DNA from 3 places in the uncultured Phyllobacterium sp. genome. Region 3 is predicted to be linked to each of the others. Evidence: riboswitches for the same ligand, from Rfam matches in the RefSeq annotation. Region 3 holds a riboswitch; each other region holds the start of a gene.
What was found. A riboswitch is a leader RNA that binds a small molecule or an ion and turns the genes downstream of it on or off. The one in region 3 is predicted to bind cobalamin.

Region 1 (7,081 bases), on a different contig from region 3:
TCATTGTTCGGGCCGGGCGTGAGAATGGCCGCGCGCCCTGCGGGATCGTGGATCAGGCTCTGCAGGGAATCGCGGAAATCCTTGAAGAAACCGGCAAGACGGTGAACGTTCATCGCGCCGGAAATATCCGAAAGGGCGCGGGTGGTGGCAACGCGGTTTTCCAGGGCAAACCCGGCACCCGAAGGCGCCTGCGTGCGGTCGCCCAGCACCCACCACTGGCCATTGGGTGCGCGCCCCAGCTCGAAAGCACAGAAATGCAGGAAATGCCCGCTGGCCGGCTTGATACCGGCGACGGGATGCAGGAACTCGGGGTTCGAGGCAATCAGATCCGGCGGCAGCAGGCCATCGCGCACCAGCCGGTTGTCGCCATAGATATCGGCAACGATATCCTCCAGGAGATCGGCGCGCTGGGTCAGCCCTGACGTGATGGCGCGCCAGTCATCCTCGTTGATCAGAAGCGGAACATGAGCGAGCGGCCATTCGCGCTCCTGCGTACCGGTCTCGTCATAGACCCGGTAAAACACGCCCGCATCGTGCAGATACTGGTTGGCGCGGGCAAAGCGGGTGGCGAGTTTTTCGGGGCCGAGGGTGTCGAGCGAACGCAGCAGCTTTTCCCAGCCGGGACGCACAGCCCCGTTGGGATCGATCATCTCGTCGGCCACGCCCTGCAGGGGCTTGTAGCCCGCGAGGAGACCGGGGAGTGGCCGTGATTTGCTTACCTGGGACATTGGTTTCAATACCCCCCTCTGCCCTGCCGTGCTCCGGGGCGAGCCACGGAGCCCGGTAGCCCAGAGGGGGGTGAAATCTCTCTTTGCATCAATCCCACAATCTCAATGCCTCGGCCTTCTCAGATCAAGGGTCATCGGAAATTCCCCCGATGGCTGTTCCCTGCGCAATTCATATCCGCCGGCCGTATGGCCGCGCGGCTCGAAACGCGCCAGCCGGCGCGCCTCGGCCTCGTTCGAATTGACCGGGAACGTATCATAGCTGCGCCCGCCGGGGTGTGCGACATGATAGACGCAACCGCCGATCGCCCGTTGCGACCACTGGTCGTAAATGTCGAAAACCAGCGGCGTGTTGACCGGGATCATCGGATGCAGGCCGGAGCGCGGCTGCCACGCCTTGTAGCGCACGCCGGCAACCGCCGTGCCCTGTCTGTCGGTCATCTTCAGCGGCACCTCGCGCCCGTTGCAGGCCACGCTGTAGCGGGCCGGATTGAAGCCGTCGACCTTGACCTGCAGCCGTTCCACCGAGGAATCGACGAAGCGCACCGTGCCGCCGATGGCACCCTGTTCGCCCATCACATGCCATGGCTCCAGCGCCTGCCGGATTTCCAGTTTCACACCCTCATTCTCGATTTCACCGCAGAAGGGGAAGCGGAATTCCAGCTGGGCCTCGAACCATTCCGGGCGGAAATCAAAGCCGTTCTCGCGCAAATCGGCGAGAACATCGAGGAAATCCTGCCAGACATAGGCCGGCAGCATGAAACGGTCATGCAGCGCCGTGCCCCAGCGGACGAAACTGCCCTGAATCGGATTGTTCCAGAACCGGGCAATCAGCGCGCGGATCAGCAATTGCTGGGCAAGGCTCATGCGCGCATTGGGCGGCATCTCGAAACCGCGGAACTCGACCAGCCCGAGCCTGCCGGTCGGACCATCGGGCGAGAACAGCTTGTCGATGCAGATTTCCGAGCGATGCGTGTTGCCGGTGACATCCACCAGCAGATTGCGGAACAGCCGGTCGACCAGCCAGGGCAAAGGCGGCGTGCCCTCGCCCGGCCGGGGCACCTGCGAGAGGGCAATCTCCAGCTCGTAGAGACTGTCATGCCGCGCCTCGTCGATGCGCGGTGCCTGGCTGGTCGGCCCGATGAACAGGCCGGAGAACAGGTAGGACAGCGACGGATGCCGCTGCCAGTGCAGGACAAGGCTTTTCAACAGATCAGGACGGCGCAGGAATGGGCTGTTGGCGGGTGTTTCGCCACCGACCACCACATGGTTGCCGCCGCCGGTACCGGTATGGCGGCCATCGATCATGAACTTGTCGGCACCGAGCCGCGTCTGGCGGGCCTCCTCATAGATTGCCGTTGTCGTTGCCACGCAGTCGCGCCAATTGGCCGCTGGATGGATATTCACCTCGATCACGCCGGGATCGGGTGCAACGCGGATGACGTTGATGCGATGATCCTGCGGCGGGCTGTAACCTTCGATGTGAACCGGCAGCCCGAGCTTGTGCGCCGCAGCTTCCGCCGCCGCAACCAGTTCCAGATAGTCCTCGAGCGCCTCCACCGGCGGCATGAACACGCTGAGGCGCCCGTCCCGCGGCTCGACCGATATGGCGGTGCGCACGGCCCCGCCGATTTCCCCCCGTTCCTGCTCGACCCGCTCCTGCTGGTTGCCTTCGTCCGCGGTGAAAGAGGCAACCGCCAGGATATTCTCACGCGCCTGCGGTGCCGGGTCCGGCAGCGCCCCGCGATCCACCGACGGATCGACCGGCACGATATAGGGATATTCCGAGGCCGGAACATGCGGCAGGGCGCCGAGCGGCAGCCGGTATCCGACGGGCGAATCCCCCGGCACCAGGAACAGCTTGCCGCGCCGCGTCTTCCATTTTTCGCTACGCCAGCGCGGGCCGGAGGCCTGGCTGTTCCAGCGCTGCACCGGCAGGACAAAACCGCTCGGCTCGGTCAGGCCCCGCTCGAAAACCCGGGCGATGCGGCTGCGCTCTTCCGGATCCTTGAGCCTGGAGTTGGACGGATCGACATTGTCGGGAAGATTGCCCTCCTTGATGATCCATTCCGCCGGATCTTCATAGGCGGGCGCCACCATCTCTTCTTCAACGCCAAGCTCCTGCGCCAACGCGACGAGGAGTTTTCCGGCATCTTCCGGCTTGACGTCAGCCTTGCCGTTCTCCGGCGCGATCAGGTCGGGATTGACCCAGATCGGCTTGCCGTCCTTGCGCCAGTAAAGCGAGAACGTCCAGCGCGGCAGGCTCTCGCCCGGATACCACTTGCCCTGCCCGTAATGCAGAAAACCACCCGGCGCAAAACGCTCGCGCAGCCGCCGGATCAGCTTGTCGGCCTTTTCGCGCTTGGTCGGCCCGACCGCATCGGTGTTCCATTCGCCTGATTCGAAATCATCGATGGACACGAATGTGGGCTCGCCGCCCATGGTCAGGCGCACATCCCTCTCGTTCAGGATCGCGTCCACCTTTTCGCCGAGCGCATCGAGCGCATTCCAGGATTCGTCGGAAAACGGCTTGGTGATGCGCGGGTGTTCGGATACGCGCGTCACGCGCATATCGAAACCGAATTCCACATTGGCGAATTCCGCCATGCCGGAAATCGGTGCGGCATTGCGGTAATGCGGGGTGGCGGCAAGCGGTACGTGGCTTTCGCCGGTCAGAAGCCCGGAGGTGGGGTCGAGGCCGATCCAGCCCGCCCCCGGCAGATAGACTTCGCACCAGGCATGCAGATCGGTGAAATCCTTGTCCGTTCCGGCGGGACCATCGATGGCGACAAGATCAGGCTTCAGCTGAATGAGATAGCCGGAGACGAACCGTGCGGCAAAACCGAGATTGCGCAACACCTGTACCAGCAGCCAGCTTGAATCCCGGCATGATCCCGAGCGCAGGTTCAAAGTTGCGTCCGGCTCCTGAACCCCGGTTTCCATGCGGATGACATAGCCGATCTCGCGCTGGATACGCGCGTTGAGATCGACGACGAAATTCACCGTGTTCGTCGGGCTGCGATCGATGGTTGCAAGGAAAGCCGAAACCAGCGGTCCGGCCGGTTCCGGTTTCATATAGATCGACAGGTCGTCGCTGATCTCTTCGGGATAGCTGAACGGCCAGGTTTCGGCGACCGGTTCGACGAAGAAATCGAACGGATTGTAGACGGTCATATCAGCGACGAGATCGACCTCGATCTTCAGCTCCGTCACCGGTTCGGGAAAGACGAAGCGGGCGAGGAAATTACCGTAGGGATCCTGCTGCAGGTTGACGAAATGATTGGCCGGACTGACTTTCAGGGAATGGCTGAGAACTTTTGTCCGGGAATGGGGTGCCGGCTGGAGCCGGATGATCTGCGGCCCGAGCATGATGGGCCGGTCATACCGGTAATGCGTCAGATGATAGACTGCTGCGTGAATTGCCATATCGCCTCAAAAGTCTGATTCAAAAAAAACCGCGGTTCCACAAATGCTCCCCGCACTCTAACGAGTTACCGGCCAATTGAAATCTTTCATTTGCCAAAAATTTTGGCAGCAGCAAAAATTGCCGCATAAACGTGCTTGCAACTGCGCGGCTGGCCGCATAGCATCCGCACCGATGGTTTCTTCCGCACGACAACGCGGGAGATGAAAAGGGAACACGGTGAGGCGTACCCAAAAGGGACCGAGACCGTGGCTGCCCCCGCAACTGTAAGCGGTGAGCGATGCCTGACATGCCACTGACCGGAAGGTCGGGAAGGCAAGGCGAAGCTGAGACCCGCGAGCCAGGAGACCTGCCATCTCATCTACAATTCGAACCGGACGGGGTGTGCCGGGAGCGATGCGATGTCCTCTCCCGCATTGTCGCGATGGTGCATTGGCCGCGTTCCCCTAACCTTTGTCCACAAGGCAAGGCACCGGCATGACCACGCCAATACCCGACCACCAGATTATCGTCTGCACCCCGTGCAAGACCGCCGGCGGCCTGCCGCGGCCGGGACAGCCATGACACATCGGGTATTGACCAATGTTATAACGTTACTATACGAGAGCGAAGCGTCCGCGATGACGCGACGACGTTTACCGGTTGGGATTTGACACCATGTGCCTTGCCTGCAGTCACGGATATCCGCCCATGAGCCATGTCGCCCTGCGTGCCGACGAGGTGACGTTCCGCACAGCCGGCCAGACGCTGGTGGATGAGGTATCGCTCGACATCGTGCGCGGCGCGCGTCTTGCCATTATCGGGCCGAATGGCGCCGGGAAATCCACACTTTTGCGCATGCTGGCCGGGCTGTTGCGCCCCTCCTCCGGCAGCATCCATCTCGACGGTACGGCAATAGACCGGCTGCCGCCGAAGGAACGGGCCAGGAGATTTGCCTTCGTCGGCCAGACCGACATGCCGGACCCGCAATTGCTGGTGGACGATTATGTATCCCTTGGCCGCATTCCGCACACCGGCACCCTGACCAAGGTGAAAGACCGGGATATCGTGGCGGAAGCCCTGCTCCGCGCCGGGATCGCCGCGTTTTCGCGCCGTCCCATCGGCTCGCTCTCCGGCGGCGAAAGGCAGCGCGTGCAGCTGGCGCGCGCCATCGCCCAGCAGCCTGACATCCTGTTTCTCGACGAACCCACCAATCACCTCGACCCGAAGGCGCGCAGCGAATTGCTGGCGCTGGTCGCCGGTCTCGACGTGACGACCATCGCGGTGCTGCACGACCTGCCGCTGGTGGCGCCGTTTGCCACCCACGTCGCCGTCATGCATGCCGCCCAGCTCGTCGCCGCCGGCACACCCGACGAAACGCTGACGCCGCGCATCGTCAGCGATGTCTTCGATCTCGATGTCCTGCGCCTGCGCCATCCCTCGCAGGATCGCGATCTCATGGTGTTCGAAGCACCCGGACCAACCACAAAACAAACTGCTCAGCTACGGAGAATTTGATGAAAAGAATGCTGCTCGCCCTCGCCTTGTCGGCGCTGTCCGCCCCCACATGGGCGTTTCCCGTGACGGTCGACAGTTGCGGCAAGCCCGTCACCTTCGAGGCCGCGCCCAAGCGTGCGGTCATCCAGGACATCAACATGAGCGAAATGGCCTTCGCCCTGCACCTGCAATCCTCGATGGTCGGGGTTTCGGGCATTACCGGCTGGTACAAGCTGGACGACGCGTTCAAGAAGCAGCTGGGCGCCATTCCCGAGCTTGCGCCAAAATATCCGACCCTTGAAAATCTCATTGCTGCGGAACCGGATTTCTTCTTCGCTGGCTGGAATTACGGCATGAAGCCGGGCGGTGAGGTCACCCCCGACACGCTGGCGCCGCACGGCATCAAGACGCTTGAACTGACCGAAAGCTGCATCCATCTCGACAAGTCCCGGCCCGCCGCCACCATGGACCTGCTCTATGGCGACATGGAAAAGCTCGGCAAGATTTTCGATAGGGAAGACGAGGCAAATAAACTCGTCAGCGGCTGGAAGACAGAACTTGCCGCGATCAAGACAAAGATCGGCGACAAGAGCGGCACCCGCGTCTTCCTCTACGATTCCGGCGAGGACAAGCCGTTCACAGCGGGCAAGTTCGCCATTCCCACGGCGATGATCAGCGAAGCCGGCGGCACCAATATCATGGCCGATCTCGACACCAGCTGGGGCACCACCTCGTGGGAAACCGTGGCGACGCGCAATCCGGAATTCCTCGTTCTCCTCGATTATCAGGATGATGCGGGTTACCAGAAGCTGCTCGACTTCCTCAAATCGCATCCGGCGATGAAGGAAACCGACGCCGTCAAGAACAACCGCTTCGTCGCCCTGCGCTATGCGGAACTGACGCCCGGACCGGCCAATATCGAGGCCATCGCCAAGATGGCCAAGGCCATGCATCCGGAAGCATTCTGAGTGCATCTGCCCTTCCGTCAGCATCTGACACTCATGACGGGGGTGATGGCCATTCTGGCCCTCGCCCTCGTGTCGATTGCCTATGGGGCAACGGTCATTCCGCTCGGCGATGTCCTGCGCGCCCTCGCCCATGCCACCGGCCTCTCCGATATGGCCGTTGGCGGCCCTGTCGGCAAGATCATCGTCGACCTGCGCCTGCCGCGGGTCATCCTTGCCATCTGCGTGGGCGCGGGGCTTGGCATCATCGGCGCGCTGCTGCAGACCGTCACCCGCAACGATCTCGCCGATCCGTTCCTGTTTGGCCTTTCCAATGGTGCGGCGGCGGGAGCAGTCTCGGTGATTACGGTCATCGGCGACCGCTTCGGCATCTGGACCCTACCGATTGGTGCCTTCAGCGGCGGCATGCTGGCGGCCATCGTCGTGCTGATGCTGGTGCGGCGCGTGCAGGGACAGGGGCCGGAACGGCTGATCCTGGCGGGCCTTGCCGT
Region 2 (7,081 bases), on a different contig from region 3:
CGGAGCCGGTGATTTTCATGAAGGCGACGTCCGCCATATCAGGCCCGAATGACGATCTGGTCATTCCGCGCGGTTCGGAAAAGACCGACTGGGAAGTCGAGCTTGGCATCGTCATCGGCCGCACGGCAAAATATGTCGGCGAAGCCGAGGCGCTGGATTATGTCGCCGGATACTGCACCGTGCACGATGTCAGCGAGCGCGCCTTCCAGACGGAGCGTGCAGGGCAATGGACCAAGGGCAAATCCTGCGACACGTTCGGTCCGACCGGCCCGTGGCTGGTGACCAAGGACGAGGTGGCCGACCCGCAGAACCTCGGCATGTGGCTGAAGGTCAATGGCGAGACCATGCAGAACGGCTCGACCCGGACCATGGTCTACGGCGTTGCCTTCCTCGTCTCCTATCTCAGCCAGTTCATGTCGCTGCATCCCGGCGACGTCATCTCGACCGGGACGCCGCCCGGCGTCGGCATGGGCATGAAGCCGCCGCGCTACCTCAAGGCAGGTGACGTGATCGAGCTCGGCATTGACGGACTTGGCACCCAGAAACAGGTGGCACGCGCCGACGTCTAACGCGTGCTGACCCGCAACATTATTCAAGAGGCATATTGTGACCCGCATTACCGATCTTCGCGTCTTCGACGTCCGCTTTCCCACCTCGCAGAGCCTGGATGGATCGGACGCCATGAACCCGGACCCGGATTATTCCGCCGCCTACGTCATCCTCGATACGGACAACAAGGCTTTGTCCGGCCATGGCCTGACCTTCACCATCGGTCGCGGCAATGAAATCTGCTGCCTGGCGATAGAAGCGATGAAGCATCTCGTCGTCGGGCTGGAACTCGACTGGGTGAAGGAAAACCCCGGCCGTTTCTGGCACTTCATCACCGGCGACAGCCAGTTGCGCTGGATCGGGCCCGACAAGGGAGCGATGCATCTGGCGACGGGTGCGGTGGTCAATGCGGTCTGGGACCTCCTGGCCAAGGAGGCGGGCAAGCCGGTCTGGCAGCTGGTCGGCGAGATGACGCCGGAAGAAATCGTCGACATTGTCGACTTCCGCTACCTGACCGACGTGCTGACGCGCGAGGACGCGCTCGCCATCCTGCGCAAGGCGGAGAACGGCAAGAAGGAGCGGATCGCGACGCTGCAGGCGGAAGGTTATCCCTGCTACACCACATCGGCGGGCTGGCTCGGCTATTCCGATGAAAAGCTGCGCCGCCTCTGCCAGGAGGCGGTCGACGCCGGTTTCAACCACATCAAGATGAAGGTCGGCCGCGATCTTGAAGACGATATCCGCCGCCTGACCATTGCCCGCGAGGTGATCGGGCCGGACCGTATCCTGATGATCGATGCCAACCAGGTCTGGGAAGTGGGCGAGGCCATCGACTGGGTCAACAAGCTTGCCTTCGTCAAGCCGTTCTTCATCGAGGAGCCGACCAGCCCGGATGACGTGGCTGGCCACCGCAAGATTCGGCAGGCAATCAAGCCGGTGAAGGTCGCGACCGGCGAGATGTGCCAGAACCGTATCATGTTCAAGCAGTTCATCGCCGAAGGCGCCATCGATGTGGTGCAGATCGATTCGTGCCGGATGGGCGGCCTCAATGAAGTGCTGGCCGTGCTGCTGATCGCGGCGAAATACGGCCTGCCGGTCTGGCCGCATGCGGGCGGTGTCGGCCTGTGCGAATATGTGCAGCATCTGTCGATGATCGACTATATCGCCGTGTCGGGCACGAAGGAGGGCCGGGTGATCGAATATGTCGACCACCTGCATGAGCATTTTGTCGATCCCTGCCAGATCCGGGATGCCGCCTATATGCCGCCGTCGCTGCCGGGTTTCTCGATTGAAATGAAACAGGCGTCGATCGAGGAATATCTCCACCGGCCATAGAAAAGGGGCGGGGCTTCATCAGTCTGACAAAGAGCTGTCCTATGGCGATTGCATCGTCTTCTTTCGTCACGGGGTTCCCATGCTCGACCTGATCAAGCCTTCGCTTGCCCGCTTTGCCGCCAGCCTGCACCCGGAACCGCCGGTGCATCTCGGCCGGCGCTACAACAGCGCGGGCGTCTTTCAGCCGGAACCCGGCAATACGGTGGTCTGCCATCTGGTGAAGGGGTCCGAGTCGGAAGCCTCGGTCATTGCCGTGCGCGACCGGATGCTGGCGATGCCCGATGCAGGGCAGCTGGCCTTTACCCCCGTCTCCAGCCTGCACATGACGCTGTTTCAGGGCATTATCGAATATCGCCGCCGCCCGTTCTATTGGCCGGATGATGTTCCGCTGGAGACAAGCATCAACGACATGACGCGGCTTTATGTGGATCGCCTGCGGGATTTCGAGGGATGCGGGCCGTTCAACGTCGAGGTGATCGATGTCACGCCCGCAGGCCTGACAGTGGCGGGTGCGAGCGAATATGACGAGCGCATCATGCGCGCCTGGCGCGACGAACTGGCCGTGCCGTTCGGTTACCGGCATCCTGATCACGACACCTATGTCTTCCACATCACGCTGGCCTATCCGATCGCGCGGTTCCCGGATGAAAGGCTCAGGGCCTGGCAGGAACTTCTGGATGATTGCCTAGCATTCATCCGGCGTGAATCGCCGGTGATTGCGTTGAATCCGCCCGCATTCTGCAGTTTTGTCGATATGAATCATTTCGAGGAACTGGTGGTTCTGGATTGAACCAGAGGCCGTTTGATCGCCAATCTGCGACATAGTGTACACGCGCCCGGCGTGTCGTCTTACGTAAATGCGATGTCGTTTCCGCACCTATTCTTTTTGGGTGCCGGATGCTTTTATCGGGGCACTTGAGGTGCCGCTTTTCTAGGGAAGCGGAGAATTGGGAAGCCGGTCGGAAACCCGGCGCTGCCCCCGCAACGGTAGTGGAGTGAAACACGGCATAACAGCCACTGGGTCACAACCCCGGGAAGGCGTCGTGACAGCCGATACGGCAACTCCAGAGCCCGGAAACCAGCCTCGGTACTGAAAACCGACTGATCGCGGTGGGCGATCAAGGAGCATGATTCTGTGCGGGCATCAGCCGGTGGCTGGCCGTGCAGGCGTTCTTCCTCCGTCACCACCAGTCAGTCCTTTCGCAACATCGAGGCGAGGACACGACATGGATATACGCAACGAACTGCTCCGGAACCTGAGAAACCGGAAACCCGGCTACGGCCTTGAACAGTCTTTCTATTCCGATCCGGATTATTTCCGGCTCGATATGGAGAACATCTTTTATCGCGACTGGCTGTTCATCGGCCATGATTGCGAAGTCGCCAAGCCCGGCAACTTCTTCACGGTGCAGGTCGGCGACTATCCCGTGGTCATCGTGCGCGACCGCCAGGGCCAGATCCGGGCCTTTCACAATTCCTGCCGCCATCGCGGCTCGCGCGTCTGCTCGGCCGAGCGCGGCACGTCGGCCAAGCTCGTCTGCCCCTATCACCAGTGGACCTACGAGCTTGACGGGCGCCTGCTGTTCGCCCGCCAGATGGGCGATGATTTCGACGCCAGCCAGCACAGCCTGAAGCCGGTGCAGTGCGAAAGCGTCGGCGGTTACATCTTCATCTGCCTGGCGCAGAATCCTGTCGATTTCAGCGCGACGCGTGCACTGATCGAGCCCTATCTCGCGCCGCACCACCTCACCGAAACCAAGGTCGCCTATCAGAGCACCATCGTTGAAAAGGGCAACTGGAAGCTGGTCTGGGAAAACAACCGCGAGTGCTATCACTGCGTGGCCAATCATCCCGAGCTGTGCAAGACCTTTCCGGAAGCGCCGAGCGTGAGCGGTGTCCAGGGCGCCGCTGACGATCCGGAAATTGCTGCCCACTGGCAGCGTTGCGAAGCGGCAGGCCTGCCCAGCATTTTCCGCATGTCCGATGACGGCCAGTACCGCGCCACCCGTGTGCCGCTGCTGCGCGATGCGGAAAGCTATACGATGAGCGGGCGCCGCGCCGTCGGCCGGCAGCTCAGCGACAGTGTCAACGAGAAGCAGATCGGCTCGCTGCTGCTGTTCCATTACCCGACCACCTGGAACCATATCCTCGGCGACCATGCCATTTCCTTCCGCGTGCTGCCGCTCGGCCCGGATGAAACGCAGGTCACCACCAAATGGCTGGTGCACAAGGATGCGGTTGAGGGCGTGGATTACACCATCGAGGAACTGACGCATGTCTGGCTCGAGACCAATGACCAGGACCGCCGGATCGTCGAGGAAAACGCCTTCGGCATCCGCTCGCCCGCCTACGAGCCCGGCCCCTATTCGCCCGAGCATGAAGGCGGCGTGCTGCAATTCCTCGAATGGTATTGCAGGTTCATGGAAGAGCGTCTCTCCGGCGGCGATACGCGGCTCAGCAAGGTAGCATAGGTACACAATGAACATGGGCGTTCCTCAGTCTTACCCGCACCTCGACCAGATGCAGCCATGGAATGACCGGCTGCATCTGCTGGAGTGTTTGTCGATCATCGAGGAAGCGCCGAATGTGAAGACCTTCACATTCCGTTCCGACAACCAGAACTGGTTCCGCTATGAGCCGGGCCAGTTCATGACCTTCGAGCTGCCGGTGCAGCCCGAAGCCGTCCTGCGCACCTATACGCTCTCCTCCAGCCCGTCACGGCCCTTCACCATCGCGGTGACGGTCAAGGCGCAGGAGAACAGCATCGGCACCCGCTGGATGCTGGATCACCTGACCCCCGGCATGCGGCTGAAGGCCTTCGGTCCGCTCGGCGATTTCTCCATGCGCAGGCATCCGGGGGAAAAGTACCTGTTCATCTCGGCCGGGTCCGGCATCACGCCGATGATGTCGATGACCCGCTGGATGCATGATTGCGCCCCGCAGAGCGATATCAGCTTCGTCACCTGCGCCCGCCGGCCCAGCGACATCATTTTCCGCCGGGAACTGGAATATCTGACAAACTGCATGCCCAACCTGAAACTGTCGTTCCTGATCAAGGAACACGAGATGGGGCAGGTGTGGACCGGTATCCGCGGGCGGCTGGAAGCGCCCAAGCTGCCGCTGCTGTCGCCCGATTTCAAGGACAGGACGATCTTCTGCTGCGGTCCGGAAGGTTTCATGCGCGATGTGCGCGGTATGCTCGAAGCCAGCGGTTTCGACATGGCGCACTATCATCAGGAAAGCTTCGGTCCGGCCGCCGAGCCCGTCCTGCCCGCCTTCGATGTGATGTCCACCGTCGCCGTGGAAGCGTCGGCGACGATCACCTTTTCCATGTCGGGCATGGATGTGCCCTGCATGCCGGGCGATACGATCCTCAAGGCGGCGCGCGGCGCCGGTATCCGCATTGCGGCGGCCTGCGAATCCGGCCTGTGCGGCACGTGCAAGGTGATGAAACTCTCGGGCAAGTCCGAGATGGATCACAATGGCGGTATTCTCGACGAGGAAATCGACGAGGGATTTGTCCTTGCCTGCTGCACCAAGCCACTCGGCAATGTGGAGATCGAAGCCTGAGCGCCGCCTTTTGAGCTATTCTCCGTTCTCAAGTGCAGGCAATAACTGGCGGTGAAGGCTCGCATTGCGATTGTGCGTGGTTCGACAAGCTCACCATGAGGGAGAGGGTTGGGCTGCAATGCTTAATCACAAGGATTGCAGCATATGACTCCCTGAAGTCCTCACTCTCCCTCATGGTGAGCTTGTCGAACCACGCACCACGCACCGTAAATAATGCCTGTGCTTAGAACACCACGGTCTTGTGCCCATTGAGCATGACGCGGGATTCGAGGTGCTTCTTGACGGCACGGGCGAGCACCCGGCTCTCGATATCGCGGCCGGTGGCGACAAAGTCCTCGGCGCTCATGGCATGGCTGACCCGCTCGGTCTCCTGCTCGATGATCGGGCCCTCGTCGAGGTCGGGCGTGACATAATGCGCCGTCGCGCCGATCAGTTTCACCCCGCGCTCGAACGCCTGGTGATAGGGCTTTGCCCCCTTGAAGCTCGGCAGGAACGAATGGTGGATGTTGATCACCTTGCCGAACAGCCGCTTCGACAGAGTGTCGGAGAGCACCTGCATGTAGCGGGCGAGGATGACGAGGTCGGCGCCGGTGTCCTTGACGATCTTCAGCAGCGCCTCCTCCTGCGCCGTCTTGTTGTCTTTCGACACAGGCAGCACATGGTAGGGGATGCCCTCATGCTCGGCAAAGCGGCGGCTGTCCTCGTGGTTGGAGACGATGGCGGCCACTTCCGCATCGAGCCAGCCGACCTTGATCTGGTAGAACAGGTGCAAGAGCGCATGGTCGAACTTCGACACCATGATGACGATCTTCGGCTTCTTGGCCTGGTCGATCAGCGTGGTCTTCATGCCGAAGCGCTCGATGGCGGGTTTCAGCGCCCGCTCGACATCGTCCTTGGAGGTGCTTTCTGAGGCGGCAAAGGCGATGCGCATGAAGAAGCGGTTGGTCTGGCGGTCCCAGAACTGGTTGCTCTCGGCGATATTGGCATCCAGCGCCGCCAGCTCCGTCGTCACCGATGCCACGATCCCAGGCTTGTCTTCGCACGACAGGGTGAGGACATAGTTCTTGTTTGGCATGGGAAACTCCAGGGATACGGGCGACAATGGACGGCGATCATAGTGAGGGCGGAAGAAACGCGTCGACACAAATGCGAAGCGCTCAGTCCTTTTTCCGGCATTCGGGTGCCCCGTCAAATGATCTTTCGTCACCGGGCGATGAGATTCCCTTCAACCGGCGGGCTTGGTTCCGTACCAGCGCGGGGTATAGACCCACTGGCCGCCATCCACCCGGTCAAAGCTTTGGGTGAGGGACGATCCCACGAGAATGACCGTGCGCATGTCGACCTGCTCGGGTGTGAGGTCCGCCAGGGTGATGACGCGCAGGGTTTCCGCCGGACGGCCGATATCGCGGCCCAGAACGATGGGTGTCTCCGGTGCACGGTGCTGGCGCAGGATTTCGATGGCCCGCGGCAATTGCCATGGCCGTGGCTTGGAGATCGGATTGTAGAAGGCCATGGCGAAATCCGCTTCGGCCGCCAGCGCGATGCGCTTTTCGATGATGTCCCACGGTTTCAGATTGTCGGACAGCGACAGGATGCAGAAATCATGGCCGAGGGGTGCGCCGCTGCG
Region 3 (7,081 bases):
TCTTCCGGCCCAACCTTGCCGTCGCCGTTCCAGTCAAACCGGGCAACGGAAAGATCGACCTTCAGCTTTGCCGGTTTGTCGCCAACGGCGGCAAGTGCCTTGTCGGCAGAATCGAGATCGGCAATGAACGTTGCGAGAATACCGCGGAATTGCTCATAGGTGATGGGTTCCGGATTGCCGTTTCTGGCGATTTGGCTGGCGCCCAGCCCCAGATACAATTCATAGCCATCCGATTTCGAACCAAATCCATGTTTGAAAAGCGATTGCGCCAGCTTTTCGAACGCGCGGGCGGTGCGCACAAGGCCCAGCCCCAGCTGCGCATCGGCATTGTTCGTCGCTTTCGCTGCCAAGGCCAGCAGTTGCTCATCGGCCTCGCCGATACGGCCATTGGCAAGATATTTCTGGAACAGCTCGGTCGCGGCATTGTCCGCCCGCGCAGCTGCTGAAAAAGCGAAGCAGGCAAAACTTGCCGCCATGATCAGGGAAATGAGTTTTTTCACGCAGATTTTCCGTTGTTGATGACATCGAACAGCGGATTGATAGGCCGGCGGAAAGCAAAAGTCTGTAAAATACAATCTTGTGGTGTGCTTATTCACCTATAGATTGCAACTATCAGCGTGGCTGATCGTCATCCCTGGCAAAAAATGCCGTCTTTTCTGCCTCTGATTGCAGTACTTCCTGAGCCCGGTCAAGCGCGCGCATGGCGGCAAAAAGCACCTCCCGATCATGCTGGTGCGCCTCGAACAGCGCAACAAAGGCCGGGTTGGTGATTTCATGCGGTTTTGGTGCAGCTTTGGCCCGGTTCAAACTGTCATCAGCGGTGCGCCTGGCCTTCTCCACGTGATGTCTGGCCGCATCAACATCCGACAAGCTCTTGAAATACTGGCTCATTGTGCGCTTTACCGCTTTCGATGAACGCCCGGCTGCGCTGGAGAGCAAAGCCTGCCTGCTCTGCTCTTCCAACGTATTCTTGCCGGCGCGGCCGGCAGATTTGCTGTTCAGGTCGGACACGTTTTTCATGGGCCATTCTTTGACGATTGGCCACAGCATAGGGCATGGCATCCCATGCTGAAACGAAAGCACGGTTAAAACTCCCGTCAAAACGGGCACCGGATTCCGGTTCTGCCACCTGTGCTAGAACGAGATTGCGCTTTGCCCCTCTCCCAACTCTGTGGGAGGCCGTCTGTCGATTCGCCTCGCGCCGGTCATCGCGAGGGTCTATGGACGGCCGTCAATGCGGAATGCGGCGTCCCAGCCAAGTGCATGGCGGGCTTTCCCGCTGTTGGCGACAACGTCCGTCTCGGTAACATTGTAGGCGCCGCTTGCACCGCGCTCGATAGCCTTGAGTGCTGCGCTGGCGGCCGCATCGACATGGACGCGTAAATCCGGATTGGCCGGCATATCGACACCGGTCCCCGGCCCGTAGAAAAAGCCGTAGCGCAGGACAATGCCCTCCATGCCCGGCTCGCTCAACACGGCCCGTTCCATGGCCGCGACACCGGCAACGGTCGTCGCGCGGGGTTCTTCCGCGTGCAGATCAAGCGGATCCGTCTCGATGAACACACCGGCTTTCGGCGCGTAGGCCCAGGCGATGCTCTGCGCGATGATGCGCCCGACACCCGCGATTTTTGCCGCCTGCACAAGATTGGCGGTTCCCTCGCTGCGGATGCGCGCATTGCGGCTGATGAAATCCTTCATCGCCGCTGGACTGACACCATGCGGCAAATCCGTGAGCTGATGTATGATCACGTCGGGCGCGGCCTCAGCCACAACGGATTTGAGTTTTTCGGCATCGAAGACATCGACAATGGCCGGCTCAACCCCGATCCGGCGCAAGGAAGCGGCCTTCTCGGCGCTGCGCGTGGTGCCGGTCACCACATATCCGACCTCCACCAACAGCGGTGCAAGCCGCCTGCCAACCGCGCCGCTGGCGCCTGCGAGAAAGATATTCCTGATCATGTGCCTGTCTCCTGTCATTGCCTGCAATTGGTCTTGCGCCACCAAGACGAGACAGCCCAATCGAACGTGACATGGCCCTCACGTTTTTCGACCTAGACAGGTTCGAGCATGCCAAACCAGGCAACCAGCCCGAGCACGACAATGCCCAGCGCGATCTCCGTCAGGGTTCCGAGCCGAATGGCGCGTACGGAACCTGCCTCGCTGGTGCGCATGCGCGGAACGAAAACATACCGGTTGATCAGGGCCAGTCCGGTCAACACCACAACCAGAATGATCTTCAGCGCCAGCAAGGCCTGATAGGGGGATGTCCAATCGGCCGGCAGACGTCGAAGGACGAGCGTGGTATTGACCAAGCCGGACGCAATCACCAGTGCGACGGCCGCATGACCGGCCGACGAAAACCGCATGAGCGCCGTTTGCGCAGCCACACGCCATTCCGCCTGGCGCAACCGGCCAAGAATCAGCACAACCGGTATCAGCGCTCCAATCCACGCGCCGCCTGAGAGCACATGCACCATATCGTTGAAACGGTGGGCTGCGCCGATCCAGCCCTCCCGCATTGTGGCATGGCCGGAAAATGCCAGGCTTGCCAGAAGCAGTCCCGACGCCATGGCAAGAGCGACGCGCGCGCGGCGTGGCGACAGAGCCAATGCGGGCAACAAAAGCAGGGCGGCCGCGACCTGTATCGCCCAGCCGCGGCCGACACTGGTCTCAAGCAGCACGTCCCGGATGGTTCCGAGATCGACGGCATCGCTCCAGCCCTGCCCGATCATTCCAGCCTGCAGCGGCAGCGCGGCAAAGATCGTTCCGATAGCCAGAAAGACCGCGATCCCACTCGCTGGACGCAGGCGCTCCCCGATTTCCAGCGCCAGGGGTTTGGGCACAAGCAGTGCGAGATAGGCGAACGCGCCCCACATGAACATCGTGGACGTATTGTGCACGAACCTGCACAGAACAAGCGTGGTCTCCAACCCCATCAGGGTTTGACGGTGAATGTATAGCTGCCCTTGGTCTTGTGACCGTCGGTGGAAAGTGCGGTCCAGTTCACGGTATATTCCCCCGACGCGAGGGGTGCCGACAGCGGAATGACCAGTGTCTTGTGGTCGTTGATCGACAGTTTGGCCTGTCCCGTCGATACGGTCGCCTTGCCCGGGCCGGTGATCGTTGCGCCTGAAAATTTCAGGTTCAAACCCTCGGAAAACCTCAGATCGATCTCGACGGGCGAGACCTTCACAATGGCGTTTTCGGCCGGAACTGCCGATTCAAGATGGGCGTGCGCCAATACCTGCCCCAACAGGCCGGCATTGAGGACGGTTGCGACAGCAAAAATACGAATGAGCCGTGACATGAGAACTCCTGTGAGCGGGCGGATTTGAGGGGTCCGGAGAAAGGGTGCGACCGCGCGGCGAAAGCTAAGCCTGATTTTTGCCGGGATCATGGCAGTAACCCTGTGGGACGCGGCGGCACGCAGGCGGCAGCGCGAAGCATCCATCGGCGGCCGTCGCTGCTCATTTCCGTACAGCTGCGCGGCTCGACATCGATGCGCCAAAATGCGGAATCCGGTGCCTGCAAGACGCTCAGAACAGCGGCGCGAATGACGGAAGCGTGCGTCACCACGATTGTGTGACCGCCATCATGCATATGCGCGCTCATCCAATCTGCAATCCTGACGAGAAAATCATGGATGGATTCGCCGCCATGCGGGGCCGAAGCGGGATTGTTCATCCAGTCCGTCACATCGTCCGGGTGGGCTTGGTGGACAGCGGCAAGCGTCCTCCCCGCCCATTTCCCGTAGTCGATATCCGCCAACGCCGCATCGACAACGGATTCCAAACCCAGGGCATCGGCGGTTTGCCGGGCGCGCAGCGCCGGACTGGTCAAAACATGGTGCGCACGGCGCAAATGCCCGGCAATGGCCTGCAGGTTTTGGGCTTCCCCGGGTTCAAGCGCTTCGTCGGCGGGGAAAGCACCTGTGCGGACCGCCGGTGTGGCGCCATGGCAAACAAGGGTCAACCGCGTGGCTCTGGCCAAAATATCCCTCAAAACCCTCAGGAAAAAACCGGAAACAGCCCGCAGACCGTTCATTGACAGTCTGTGGCGCGCACAGATATAACCGTGCTGTTGCGAGTTTGGAAGCCGGTGAAATTCCGGAGCGGTCGCGCCACTGTAATTAATCAGTCCTTTTTCACTGATTGAAAGCCAGACCCTGGCCGCAACATCATTTATTCCGTTAGTGAACGCGTCATTCTGGGAGAAAATTCATGTCCGATATCGCTCTTACGCCGTCAGCAGGCGTCACGCCCATTCCTCTTGGCGAAGTCTTGCCCTGGGCCATTTTCGGCGGGCTGATCATGCTGCTCGCAATCTATTTCATTGGTGCGGAAGAAGGTGCGATGTCACTCTTCTCGGGCATGTATGTGCACGAATTCGTTCATGACGGCCGCCATCTCCTCGGTTTTCCCTGCCACTGAGGAAACGAAACAATGACAAGAGATCTTTTGATCCGCGGCATGATCGTAGGGGTCATCGCCGGGTTGTTGGCGTTCGGGTTTGCCCGGGTGTTCGGCGAACCGCAGGTTGATCATGCCATTGCCTTCGAGGAAAAGATGAGCCAGGCGGCCGGCGCAGCGGCTGAACCGGAGCTTGTCACGCGGGCGACACAGGCCGGCATCGGCCTGTTTACCGGCATTGTCGTCTACAGTGCCGCGCTTGGCGGGTTGTTCTCCCTGGTCTTTGCCTTTGTGCATGGCCGGGTCAGTTCCCTCAGCCCGCGCAGTACGGCGGCCCTGCTGGCGCTCGCGGGTTTTGTGGCAATTGTTCTCGTTCCCTGCATCAAGTACCCGATGAATCCGCCTGCGGTTGGCAGCCCGGATACCATCGGGGCCAGAACGGAACTGTTCTTCGTCATGCTGGTGGTTTCGCTCGGTGCCCTTGCGGCGGCTGTGGGTCTGGCAAAGCGCCTTTATGCCCAGCACGGCGCATGGAACGCGACATTGATGGCCGGTGCCGCCTATGTCGTGTTCATTGCGCTGGTGCAATACTCGCTGCCCGCCATCAACGAAGTTCCCGAACAGTTCTCACCGACCGTTCTCTGGAACTTCCGCGTCGCATCGCTGGGGATCCATGTCATCGTCTGGACCACGCTTGGTCTGCTCTTCGGCGCTTTGGCTGAACGGGTTCTGGCCGGACAGCGTCCGCGCTATCGCCTGCATGCGGCACGCTGAGCGCAGTCGCGCCATTCCTGAACGCCCTGCGGGCGTTCAGGCTTCCGCTGCCGATGGGACTGTCATGAGACCGCAACGCTTCGATATCCCCATGGGATGCCCGGCAGGCTGGTTCCTGGCTCTGGTCGCATGCCTGTTCATGCTGCAAACCGCAAGCGGATGGGCGCACCGCAGCAGCGCCGGCACCGATACATCGGGCATTTCCATTCCAAGCCTGTCCCATGGTGAAATGGCGGTTATAGCCGACTACCGCAAGCCGATCCTCGATCTGGCGGCCCGCATGACCCGCACCGATGAAAAATTCCGGCGGCTGCTGAACTACACCAATATCCAATACAGCTATTGTCTCTGGGGCATTGTCCCCGGCAGCATTGCGGATGAGCAAAGCCCGTTCAATGCCTGTTCGCACGCTTATCTTGCTGCGACGAAGGCTGTGCTTGTGTATATGCGCGACATGCCTGAACACCGGGACGCCGTCAGTACCCTCGTCTCCGATCTCGATGCCACACTTGTGCGCAACGGCGGCTCTTTCGTCATGTGCCAGTATAGCGGTGATCCCTACAACACGGCTGATATCATCAGGCCGCGCTGGAGCGATGTGCCTGGACACCTGACCAGCCTGTTTTCCTTCCTGGGATTCGCGATGCTGCTTGTTTCAGCGGTTTTTGCCGTCATCCATCTGACACGCCCGCTACGACAGCCCGTCAACGCCTGATCAAGGCTATGGCCTTTAGGTCACACCGCGCATGTCTTGTCGCCAAACCCCAGATCACCCTTTCCGCTGCGCGCGACTTGACGTAAGCCTGCTGTCCGGATCGCTTTGACCGTTTGAACCTTATGCATTCCCTGCCCCAAGACGCTTAGCGCAAGGACACTTCATGCCCTCCTTTGATTATATCCGCCCCATCCTCCTGCTGCTTGGCTCAAATGTTTTCATGACATTTGCCTGGTATGGCCACCTTAAATTCGCGGACCGGCCGCTCTTTCTGGTCATCCTCATCAGCTGGATGATTGCCTTTGCCGAATACTGCCTTGCGGTACCGGCGAACCGCTACGGTCACGAGATCTATTCGGCCGCCCAGTTGAAGACCATCCAGGAAGTGATCACGCTTCTGGTCTTTGCCGGGTTTTCAGTGATGTATCTTGGTGAAAAAATCACGATCAACCACCTCGTCGGCTTCGCGATGATCTGCGGCGGCGCATTCTTCGTGTTCAAGGGTCCGCTTTAGGATCAAACCGCAGCGAGACCGCCCAGCGCCTTGTCCTTCAGGTCGCGAAAGGCCTGGGAGGTCCGGCTTAACCGCTCCTCCCATTCCGGGTCGATGGCTTGTCCCTCGATGGTCGTGAAATAGACCGTCATCAGGGCAGCGATGGCAAAGGGCTCGAGCAAGGCCATTTTCACCGCCCATGCCAGAGCAATGGCGACGAAAACCGCGTAACCGGCGCTTGGTCCCGGTATCCAGTAAAGCATGGCTGCGGCGGGCGTCAGCGTCAGCACGAAAATACCAGCGGTCATGATCCAGACGATGAATGACAGCCAGATGGCATTTTTCACCATGATCCTGCTGTTCTGCGCGTAGAGCACGATGCCGCGCATGCCGTTGTCGAACGGCGCGGCTCCCGCCATACGGATATTGTAACCGAGAATGATTTCATCGACGTAGGTGATGGACATGCGGAGGAAGCTGTTGAGCAGATTGGCCGCAGCCAACACCCCCGGGACAGGGACAAGCGATGCGATCCCGGCCGTCAGCACACTGATGGATTGCAGGACCGCCTTGATGAGCTGATCAAAGACAAAAAACACATTCGCTTCGATGAACCGTTCGGTGACGACCGTCCGGGCATAGGTCAATTGCCCCTGCCCGCCCGGCACCGCCTTGCCTGCAATGAGATGC

Region 1: linked by a shared signal. The riboswitch ahead of RDL77_RS11160 (ABC transporter ATP-binding protein) and the one ahead of RDL77_RS16445 (CbtB-domain containing protein) in region 3 are both predicted to bind cobalamin.
Region 2: linked by a shared signal. The riboswitch ahead of RDL77_RS14465 (aromatic ring-hydroxylating dioxygenase subunit alpha) and the one ahead of RDL77_RS16445 (CbtB-domain containing protein) in region 3 are both predicted to bind cobalamin.

Annotation. Positions count from the first base shown of each region.
Region 1 covers NZ_CABSQF010000015.1:18,211-25,291, reverse strand. The annotation lists gene RDL77_RS11170 (circularly permuted type 2 ATP-grasp protein) at 1-728, opposite strand, end outside; gene RDL77_RS11165 (DUF2126 domain-containing protein) at 831-4,151, opposite strand; cobalamin riboswitch at 4,308-4,521, shown strand; gene RDL77_RS11160 (ABC transporter ATP-binding protein) at 4,840-5,646, shown strand; gene RDL77_RS11155 (ABC transporter substrate-binding protein) at 5,646-6,593, shown strand; gene RDL77_RS11150 (iron ABC transporter permease) at 6,627-7,081, shown strand, end outside.
Region 2 covers NZ_CABSQF010000022.1:1,899-8,979, forward strand. The annotation lists gene RDL77_RS14450 (fumarylacetoacetate hydrolase family protein) at 1-569, shown strand, start outside; gene RDL77_RS14455 (L-fuconate dehydratase) at 607-1,884, shown strand; gene RDL77_RS14460 (DUF1868 domain-containing protein) at 1,964-2,674, shown strand; cobalamin riboswitch at 2,786-2,986, shown strand; gene RDL77_RS14465 (aromatic ring-hydroxylating dioxygenase subunit alpha) at 3,111-4,355, shown strand; gene RDL77_RS14470 (hybrid-cluster NAD(P)-dependent oxidoreductase) at 4,363-5,454, shown strand; gene purU (formyltetrahydrofolate deformylase) at 5,678-6,529, opposite strand; gene cobJ (precorrin-3B C(17)-methyltransferase) at 6,680-7,081, opposite strand, start outside.
Region 3 covers NZ_CABSQF010000027.1:37,561-44,641, forward strand. The annotation lists gene RDL77_RS16415 (hypothetical protein) at 1-500, opposite strand, end outside; gene RDL77_RS16420 (hypothetical protein) at 613-1,110, opposite strand; gene RDL77_RS16425 (NAD(P)-dependent oxidoreductase) at 1,219-1,959, opposite strand; gene copD (copper homeostasis membrane protein CopD) at 2,052-2,936, opposite strand; gene copC (copper homeostasis periplasmic binding protein CopC) at 2,936-3,307, opposite strand; gene RDL77_RS16440 (histidine phosphatase family protein) at 3,394-3,990, opposite strand; cobalamin riboswitch at 4,038-4,189, shown strand; gene RDL77_RS16445 (CbtB-domain containing protein) at 4,221-4,430, shown strand; gene RDL77_RS16450 (CbtA family protein) at 4,443-5,183, shown strand; gene RDL77_RS16455 (hypothetical protein) at 5,248-5,898, shown strand; gene RDL77_RS16460 (DMT family protein) at 6,062-6,412, shown strand; gene RDL77_RS16465 (hypothetical protein) at 6,415-7,081, opposite strand, start outside.